Regions from separate parts of the Saccharopolyspora phatthalungensis genome, predicted to be linked through region 2. Evidence: riboswitches for the same ligand, from Rfam matches in the RefSeq annotation. Region 2 holds a riboswitch; each other region holds the start of a gene.
The links. A riboswitch is a leader RNA that binds a small molecule or an ion and turns the genes downstream of it on or off. The one in region 2 is predicted to bind cobalamin.
Positions count from the first base shown of each region.

Region 1: it holds a riboswitch for cobalamin, as region 2 does, so the genes downstream of both, BJ970_RS15430 (HoxN/HupN/NixA family nickel/cobalt transporter) here and BJ970_RS31355 (pyridoxal-phosphate dependent enzyme) in region 2, are expected to answer to the same signal.
Region 3: it holds a riboswitch for cobalamin, as region 2 does, so the genes downstream of both, cobN (cobaltochelatase subunit CobN) here and BJ970_RS31355 (pyridoxal-phosphate dependent enzyme) in region 2, are expected to answer to the same signal.

Region 1 covers NZ_JACHIW010000001.1:3,330,049-3,333,302, forward strand. The annotation lists gene BJ970_RS15420 (pyridoxal-dependent decarboxylase) at 1-1,053, shown strand, start outside; gene BJ970_RS15425 (DUF1876 domain-containing protein) at 1,121-1,390, opposite strand; cobalamin riboswitch at 1,550-1,675, shown strand; gene BJ970_RS15430 (HoxN/HupN/NixA family nickel/cobalt transporter) at 1,753-2,808, shown strand; gene cobA (uroporphyrinogen-III C-methyltransferase) at 2,956-3,254, shown strand, end outside.
Region 2 covers NZ_JACHIW010000002.1:1,107,346-1,110,599, forward strand. The annotation lists gene BJ970_RS31345 (MFS transporter) at 1-189, shown strand, start outside; gene BJ970_RS31350 (hypothetical protein) at 655-1,176, shown strand; cobalamin riboswitch at 1,364-1,534, shown strand; gene BJ970_RS31355 (pyridoxal-phosphate dependent enzyme) at 1,731-2,465, shown strand; gene BJ970_RS31360 (MFS transporter) at 2,399-3,254, shown strand, end outside.
Region 3 covers NZ_JACHIW010000001.1:3,336,472-3,339,725, forward strand. The annotation lists gene cobN (cobaltochelatase subunit CobN) at 1-1,472, opposite strand, end outside; cobalamin riboswitch at 1,567-1,753, opposite strand; gene cobG (precorrin-3B synthase) at 1,863-3,107, shown strand; gene BJ970_RS15450 (precorrin-8X methylmutase) at 3,140-3,254, shown strand, end outside.

The sequences.
Region 1 (3,254 bases), on a different contig from region 2:
GGCCTGCCCGAGCACTTCCGGACCGACGCCGTCGGCGGTGGGGTGATCCAGGATTCGGCCTCCAGCGCCGCGCTGGTCGCCTGCCTAGCGGCCTTGCAGCGGGAAAGCGGCGGAGGGATCGCGAGCCAGGGCATCACCCGCCGTCATCCGCTCTACATTTCCGCGCACACCCATTCATCCCTGGAGCGGGCGGCGCGGATGGTCGGCGTCGGGGCGGACAACCTCCGCGTCGTCGATGTCGACCCGGACACGCTCGGCATGGACCCGAAGCACCTGGACGCCCTGATCGTCGAGGACCTCGCCGCGGGCGCGGTACCCACGCTGGCATGCGCGACCATCGGCACCACCTCGACGACCGCGATCGATCCGGTCCGAGAGGTCGGCGAGGTGTGCCGGGCGCGCGGGGTCTGGCTGCACGTGGACGCGGCGTACGCGGGTGTTGCCGCGGTGTGCCCGGAGCTGCGCTGGATCAACGACGGTGTCGCCGAATTCGCCGATTCCTACTGCACCAACGCGCACAAGTGGTTGTTGACCAACTTCGACTGCAGCCTGCTGTGGATGGCCGACCGGCAGCCCATGATCGACGCGCTGTCGATCCTGCCCGAATACCTGCGCAATCCGGCGACCGCGTCCGGCGAGGTGATCGACTACCGGGACTGGCAGGTGCCGTTGGGGCGCCGGTTCCGGGCGTTGAAGCTGTGGTCGGTGCTGCGCTGGTACGGCGCCGCCGGGTTGCGCACGCACATCCGTACCACCGTCGGCCTCGCGCAGGAGTTCGCCGACTGGGTCCGCGACGACCCGCGGTTCGCGGTTCTGGAGCCGCATCCGCTGGGCCTGGTCTGCTTCCGGCCGCTGTTTCCGGAACTGTCCATCGACGAAGCCAACGACCGGACCTATCGGCTGATGGAATCCCTGAACGACTCGGGGCAGCTGTACCTGACGCACACCAAAGTGGACGGCCGGACGTTGCTGCGGTTCGCGGTCGGCTCGCCGCAGACCGAACGGCGCCACGTGCTGGCGGCTTGGCAGCGGATCCAGGGGGCGCTGGGGTGACCCGTGTCGGCGATTTCAGTGGAAATCGGCGCGCCGATTTCCACTGAAATCGCCCCCGCCCGCCGCGTCAGGCGGGCAGGTGCACGCGGCGGTGCAGGCGGTCGCCGATGTCGCTGGCCGCGCTGTCGAGCAGCTTGTGAGCCAGCTCGAACAGGGCGCGGGCGATCGCGATCTCGTCGCCGATCTGCGGTACCTCCGGGTCGTCCGGGTGCCGTCGTGCCGTGCCGTGGCCGTGCAGCGCCTGCCCGCCCGGAGTGGTGAAGCCGACGTCGGCGGTGGTCTTCGCACCCGCCTCCACGACCTGCAGGTTCAACGTGATCGTGTGGGTCTCGTTCATGATCGTCTCCTGTCCCCTCGGCCGCCGTAGACCAAGCATGCGCTGGGCGACCGTGACCGCGAAAGGGCCGCTAGCACCCTTCCGGGTCGAACCGGTGATCGAGCTCACGGGGTTTGACCTTCGGTTGTGGGGCAGGGAAGGATACGGCCGCCGACAGTGCAGGAACCCGGTGCGAATCCGGGGCGGTCCCGCCACTGTGACCGGGGAGTGGACCCCACTCGGTGCCACGGCTGCCAGCAGCTGGAAGGCCGGGGAACCCACGTCGATCCGGGAGTCAGGACACTGCGCGTCGGCCCCGTGTCGCGCCGCGGCACGCGGACACCGAGCCCCTCGGGCGGGAAACCCAGGAGATCGGAGCTCCCATGATTCGGGATCCCGAAGCAAGTCGGCCGCAGGCCGGTTGGGGCGCCACCGAGCGCCGGAAAGCAGCGATCGTGTTGGCCGCGGTCGGCGCGCTCCACTTAGCGGGTTGGAGCGCCTACCTGCTGCAACAGGACGCATTCGGCACGGTAGGCGGGTTGGCCACCGCGGGCCTGACGGCTTACCTGCTCGGCCTGCGCCACGGATTCGACGCCGACCACGTCGCCGTGATCGACGACGCGACGCGGCTGCTGATGCAGCGCGGTCGACGCCCGGTGTCGACCGGCATGTGGTTCGCGCTCGGCCACGCCAGCGTCGTGCTGTTCCTCGCGGTCGCGGTGGCCTTCATCGCCGGACCCGCCGCGCAGCACTGGGCCGAGGACACCGGGGTGCAGGTGGCCACGGTCGTGGACATCATCGTGATCGCCGTGCTGACCACGCTGGCCGTGCTCAACGCGCTGGTGCTGCGCGATGCCCTGCGGCTGCTGCGCCGCGCCCGCCGCGGCGCGGTCGCGGAGGCGGAGGTCGAGCTCGTGCTGGGGCGGCGCGGCCTGCTCGCCCGGCTGCTGCGCGGGCGGATGCGGAGTGTCGGCCGGTCCTGGCATCTGTTCGGCATCGGGCTGCTGTTCGGACTCGGCATGCAGACGGCCACCGAGATCACGGTGCTGGCCATGGTGTCCCCGGCCGACCAGCTCTCGGCCGTCGCGGTGCTGAGCCTGCCGCTGCTGTTCGCCGCCGGAATGTGCACAGTGGACAGTGTGGACGGCATGTTGATGTCCCGCGCCTACACGTGGTCGCTGGCGCGGCCCTTGCGGCGGCTGGCCGTCAACGTGACGACGACGGCACTGACCGTGGTGCTCGCCGGGGTCGTCGCGCTGGTCGTCCTGGCCGGGTTGCTCGGCGAGCTCGGTGTGCCCTACGTCGCGCCGGTCGCGTCCGTCGGCGACCACTTTGAGCTGCTCGGATATCTGACCCTGGCCGCCTTCATGGCAGTATGGGGCGGCGCCGCACTCTGGTGGAAGTTCGCCGCCCCCGGCGACGACGCGGAGCGTGCGTGACCGGCGTCCGCCTGCTGTTCCGGGTGGCGCCTTGCGGTCAGGCCGGTGATCGTGAGCCACGACGAGGTGGCCTACCGCGTTGCTGCGCCCCTTGAGCAAGAGACCCCGGCGGGATCGCCGGGGCGAAGCCCGACACGGACTACGGACATGACCACGCACATTGAGAATCACTACTTCGCAGGGCTCGACCTCGCCGGGAAGCGGGTGGTTGTCGTCGGCGCGGGCACCGTCGCGCAACGCCGGGTCCCGCGGCTGATCAACTCCGGTGCGCTGGTCGATGTCATCGCACCGGAAGCAACCCCGGCCGTCGAGGCGATGGCCGAGGCCGGCGACTTGACCTGGCACCGGCGCCGCTACGCCGCCGGCGATCTGGAGGGCGCTTGGTACGCCGTGGCGTGCGCGACCGGTGGCGAGGTGAACGCCGCCGTCGCGGCCGAGGCCGAACA
Region 2 (3,254 bases):
GGTTTCTACTCTTTCCCGTTGATCCTCGCCTCGTTCGGGCTGTCCACCACCATGCTGCTGCTGACCCTCGTGCCCATCGCGGGCCTCATCACGCTGGGTTCCATCCGCTGGGACCCCGTCGGACAAGACGTGGAAACCTCCGACGACGAGTCGCGCGGCGAGCGCCGGAGCCAACCCGCGCAGTCCTGAAGCACCCCAGGTGCCGGGCGCCTGGTTCGCAAGTACATCTAAACACTCCGCACCCAGGCCGGTGCGTGGCCCACGGCGGGAAACCCGCCAAGGGCCGCGCACCGGTATTACGCTTCGCACAACACCGGCCACTGGCCGTGTTTCGGCGCCCCGCGAAACCGCCCTCCGCGCATGCCTCAATGGACTTGTGCCGTTGACGCGCTGACCACGTTGTTCGCCATCGCCTCTCGCGTGCAACCGATCCAAACCAAAGTCTTCGTGTCCATTCAGGCAATTCCGCGTAGAAAAGCGGGCCACGAACACCGCACAACGCGCCGCACACCCCGGACATCGGTCATCGTGGTGGCAGCCGTCACAGCGAGGACGTCAGGAACCCCCCGCAGCGACGACGCGTGCAGCCCGCCCCGAATCCCGACAACAACACAGCGGGCCGCAGCCGGCCCGCCGCGCAGTTCCATTCCGGAGATGATGACGATGACCGCGACAACATCATGGTTCGCACAGTCGAAACCGATTGACCCGGGAACCGCTGGCGATCAGCCGAGCGAGCTCGCGCAGGATGCCGCGCGCTACGCCGAACTCCTGGGGTGCTCGCTGGACATCGATGCCGCGACGGGACGGATCATCGCCGTGACCGGCGATGCGTTGGATGCCATCACGATGCCTGCCGAACTCGGCACCCGGGTGGCCGCCGGGCTCGCCATCAGCCTGATGTCCGGCCCGATCCTGCGCAGCCCGAACCAGCGCACGTGGACCTTCCTGACCAGGCCGTGCCGGATGGCGACGCACGACGTGCCCGCCGATCTCCGCACCGCGAAGGTCAGCGCGATTGCGCGAGGCACCAAGCTAATCCTGCCGTCGCGGTGGCCGAGCCCGGTCACACCGCATTGGGTGGTAGCACCGACGTCGACCCCACGGACGCTGCCCGGGTGCCAGCCGGTGCTCGGAATCGCGCGCCGGGTCCTGGCCGAGCGCGAAACCGCGTAGAAACGCCTCGCACATATCGAGGCTGCCTCCGCACCGACGAATCCATTGCACCGATAGGACGATGACGGGTTAGTCGCCCGGCACCGCGCCACGAATCCCCCGTGGACCGAGTTGCGCCAGCGCGCAGGAACGAGAGTGATCTCGGGCACGTGTCTTGACGGGCGTCGCCGGGACTGCAAATGTCACCCCACACAAGTTCATTCGACGGCGCCCAGGAAGCCGGTGCGAATCCGGCACGGTCCCGCCACTGTGAATGGGGAGCTACCGCCACCTGTGCCACTGCCGGTGAAACGGCGGGAAGGCGAGCGGAGCGCAGTGATCCATGAGTCAGGAGACTGACGTCGTCGTGCCGATTCGTACGGGGTCGCGGAGCCCCGGAGGAGGTACCTCAGGTGCAGCACCGCGCCGCGCACGTCGCCGTTGTCCGGCATCGCCGCCACAGGCACGTTCGTTTGACGCATCACCCTGACGTCGTCAGCACCGCCATTCCGGCCGCGCAGGTCTGATCACCCCCGTCCGCCGATGGGCGGACCCCGACCTGCGTGGAGACACCTGTGCTCGCTGCTCATCTCTGCCCGTCGTCGGCGCCACATTCGGCCTTACACGCCACGATCGGCCGAGTACGCGCCGAAGACCCGACGCGATCGGCCGCATGGCGGCTCGACAACGTCCGGACCTCGATCGCTTTCCTGACCATCCAAAGTGCACAGCGCCCGCCGCACCCCACGGGCGGGTGGCAACGGAGCAGGCGCGATCGGGTCGGCGAGCTGCTCGCTCGATTACCCGGTGCTTATTGGCCGGACCAGTACAACAACCCGGACAATCCCGCCGGATACCTCGCCCTGGGCCGGGAAATCACTGACCAGTTCCAGCATTTGGATGTCTTGGTGTGCAGTGTCGGCACCGGTGGACACGGTGCCGGGATCGCGCCGGTGGTTCGCGAGCGTTGGCCGCATATCCGGATCGTGGGGTTCGATTCGACCGACTCGACCGTCTTCGGCCAGCCGGCCGCGCACCGGCTGATGCGTGGTTTGGGAAGCAGCATCCATCCGGACAACGTCGCCTACGACATCTTCGATGAAGTGCACTGGATCGGCCCCGCGGAAGCCTTGGACGCGTGCCGCCGGCTCGCCGCCGGCTCGTTCGTCACCGGCGGATGGAGCACCGGTGCCGTCGCTCTGGCCGCCGCGTGGTGCGCTCGGGAGCTGGACTCCGACCTGATGTGCGCGGTGTTCCCGGACGGGCCGCACCGCTACTGGCAGAGCTGGTGCTCGGCGTCCGGAACCTGAGCCAGCAGGGGATGTTCCTGCTCGGGGGAACCGCCGCGGACCGGCTCGGGTGCCGACCGATGATCATCACGGGGTGCGCGCTGCGGGTGGTCTCCTTCGGGTTGTTCGCCGTGTTCACCTCGCTGCCGGGCTTGTGCGCCGCCGCCGTGCTCACCGGTCTGGCGGGTGCCCTGTTCAATCCGGCCGTCCGCACCTACCTCATGCATGAGGCCGGGGACCGACGCGCGGAAGCGTTCGCGGTGTTCAACGTTTTCGCGCACGCCGGGACTCTCGTCGGGCCGCTGCTGGGTGCCGCGTTGCTCACCGTCGACTTCCGGGTGATCGCGTGGGTGGCGGGCATCGCCTTCGCGATTCTCACGGTGGCCCAGATCATCGTGCTGCCCGGCCGGGATCTCCAATCGCAGCAGCACAGTGTGCTAGGGAGCTGGCGCGTGTTGATCAACAACCGCCGCTTCCTGGCGTTCACGCTCGCGTTGTCCGCGTACTTCGCGCTCTACAACCAGCTCTATCTGATGCTTCCGCTGGAAGCACAGCGTGTTTCCGGGCTCAGCGAATCCGTGGCCGCCGTGTTCGTGGTGTCGACCGTGGTCGGCATAGCCGGGCAGGTCCGGATCACGCAGTGGTGTCGGCGGAGGTGGAGCGCGGGTCGATCGGTCTCGCTCGGGCTGATGTGCATGGGCGTGTCCTTCCTCCCTGTGCTGCTGAGCAGTCCGCTGCTCGCAGCGCCGGCCGAGCCGGGCTGGACCGGGGTCGTGCTGGGGTGCCTTCCGGTGCTGCTGGCGACCGTGC
Region 3 (3,254 bases), on a different contig from region 2:
TCCGGGTCGTGGTAGATCGCGATCGGGTTCTCGCCGAAACCGCGGGGCGGCTGCACCATGAGCACGACGTTGCCCGCTCGGATGGCGGCGAGGACGATCTCGCCGTCCGGGTCCTGGGAGCGGTCGACGAACAGCTCTCCTGGCGGCGGGCCCCAGTGCTGCTCGATCTCGGCGCGCAGGTCCTCGGGCAGCGTCGAGAACCAGCTCGCGTAGCGGGTAGCGGGGATGCGGATCGGGTTGCCGCTGAGCTGTTCCTCGGACAGCCAGTCGCGGTCCTGACCACCGGCGGCGATCAGCGCGTGGATCAGGGCGTCGCCGTCCTGGGCCGCGACGCCGGGCAGTGCGTCGGGGCCGTCTGCTGGGCCGATGTCGTAGCCGTGCTCCCGCAGCGCTCGCAGCAGGCGGACCGCGCTGACGGGGGTGTCCAGACCGACCGCGTTGCCGATCCGGGAGTGCTTGGTCGGGTAGGCCGACAGCATCAGCGCCAGGCGCTTGTCCTGCGGTGGGACGTGCCGCAGCGTGGCGTGCCGGACCGCGATTCCGGCGACCCTGGCGGCCCGTTCCGGGTCGGCCACGTAGACGGGCAGCCCCTGAGAGTCGTTTTCCTTGAAGGAGAACGGCACGGTGATCAGCCGGCCGTCGAACTCGGGCACCGCGACCTGGGTGGCCATGTCCAGCGGCGACAGGCCCTCGTCGTTTTCCTCCCAGGCGGCGCGGGTGCTGGTCAGGCACAGCCCCTGCAGGATCGGGATGTCGAGTTCGGCGAGCGCGCCGACGTCCCACGCCTCGTCGTCACCGCCGGCCGAAGCGGTGGCGGGCTTGGTGCCTCCCGCGGCGAGCACGGTGACGATCAGCGCGTCGGCGCGGCCCAGCTGCTCAAGCAGTTGGGGGTCGGGTGTCCGCAGGGACGCGCAGAACAGCGGCAGCGCTTGGCCCCCGGCGTCCTCGATCGCCTCGCACAGCGCGTGCGCGAACGCGGTGTTGCCAGCCATGTGGTGCGCGCGGTAGTAGAGCACCGCAACGGTCGGCCCTTCGTTGCGCCGGGGCGTCCGTTCCAGTGCGCCCCAGGTCGGGGTCTCTACCGGCGGCTCGAAGCCGTGTCCGGTGAGCAGAATCGTGTCGGACAGGAAGTGGTGCAGCTCCGCCAAGTTGTCCGGGCCGCCGTGGGCGAGGTAACGGTGCGCTTCGGCGCACACGCCGCCCGGCACGGTCGAACATTCCATCAGTTCGGCGTCCGGGGCCTGTTCACCACCGAGCACGACCACCGGGCGCGGGCCCGCGAGCAGTGCGTCCAGGCCCTCCTCCCAGGCTCGGAGGCCACCGAGCAGCCGGACGACGACGAGGTCCACGCCCTCCAGCAGCGGGGGCAGGTCGTCCGCGCCCAACCGTGCCGGGTTGCCGAGCCGGTACTCGGCGTCGGCGGCCCTCGCGCTGAGCAGATCTGTGTCCGAAGTGGACAGAAGTAGGATCATGCGGGTCGCTCCTCGGCGTGGCGAGCTGCGTGGCTGGGCCTGGGCGCGCGTGCGCGGCGCATGACGGCACCTCTCTCGGGGTCCTCGCCCCGGTTCGTAGGTCGCGGCGACCGGAGTCTCCTGGCTCCCGGATCGATGCTCGCCCCGTCTTCCCATCCGGTCCGGATGGTGACCTCATGGAGTCCGCTCCCCGGTGACAGTGGCGGGACCGCGCCGGATTCGCACCGGCTTCCTCCGCTTGTCGCCGCTGAATGCTGCGACCACTCTCCGCAACGAAGTGATCTTTCGTCAAGTTCGCCAGGCATGATACGTGTCGCACCGCGCCAGACCTTCGCGCCAGGTCGCGCTTGGTTTGCGTCCGCAATTACCGGGGCCCGTAGTATCGGCCGGGTGTCACACAGAGCCAGACCGGAGCGGGATGCGTGTCCCGGCGCGCTGCGGGTGCACAAGGCAGCCGATGGGGGGCTGGCACGGATCCGTGTTCCGGGGGGCGTGCTCACGCCGAGCCAGGTGCGGGCGCTGGCGGAGGTCGCGGCCCTCGGCGACGGCGGTGTGGAGCTCACCTCGCGGGCGAATGTGCAGGTGCGCGGCCTACCGGCGGGAGCGGAGCGGGAGCTCGCCGCGCGGCTTCGGGCCGCCGGGCTGTTGCCGTCGGCAACGCACGAGCGGGTCCGCAACATCATCGGCTCTCCGTCTGCGGACGGCGGCGAGCTGATGGACGTGCGAGCGGTGGCGGGAAAACTCGATACAGCGCTGTGTGAGACACCGTCACTGGCCGTGCTACCCGGACGTTTTCTTTTCGCCGTCGATGACGGCCGGGCAGACGTGATCTCGCTCGGTGCCGATGTCGGACTGCTCGCCTTGCGCACCGACAGCGTGGCGCTGGTGCTCGCGGGCGTGGATTCCGGGGTGCGATCGACCCCGAGCCGGGCGGCCGCAGTCGCGATCGCCGCGGCGGAGGCGTTCCTGGCGGAAAAGACCGCGCAGGGTTGCTCGGCGTGGCGGCTGGCCGAGCTCGACGACGGAGTGCGACGGGTCACCGATCGGCTGGCCGCGACATTGGGCGTCGTCCCGGCGCAGCCGCTCCCGGTGCCGTCGGCGCAGTTGGCCACGCATGCGCAGGTCGGCCAGACGCGCCGCCTCGACGGGACGGTCGCGGTGGTGGCCGGGGCACCACTGGGCCGCCTGTCGCGAGACCAGATGGATATCATCGGCGCAGCGTCCGACACCGCGGGCGAACTTCGCCTGACGCCTTGGCGGACCGTCGTCCTGCCCGGTTTGCGGCCGGACGAAGCCGGTCGGTGGATGTCGGACCTGGGCGCGCGAGGGCTGCTCGTAGATCCGTTCTCGGACGGTGTCGGGGTGACCGCGTGCACTGGTCGTCCCGGGTGCGCGAAAGCACGGGCCGATGTCCGCGAGGACGCCCGGCGCACGCTGCGAGCCCCGTCCGGCGGTGCGCTGCCGGTGCATTGGTCGGGTTGCGAGCGGCGCTGCGGCCGACCGCAGGGGCGCGTTGTGGAAGTACTCGCCACCGATGCCGGCTATGAGGTCGGTCTCGACGATGAGGCATGGATGTCGGAAGCCGATGCCGACCAGGTGTCCGCCGCGCTCGACGCGGCACGGAGGAATGTGTGAACGAGAACAACGGGCCGTCCCGCTACCGCGGGGTGCCCGAATACATCCGGGAAGGAGCGGAGATCTATCGCCGCTCCTTCGCCACGATCCGTGCGGAAACCGACCTGGCCGGCCTGCCGCCGGAGGTGGCCGGCGTAGCGGTACGCA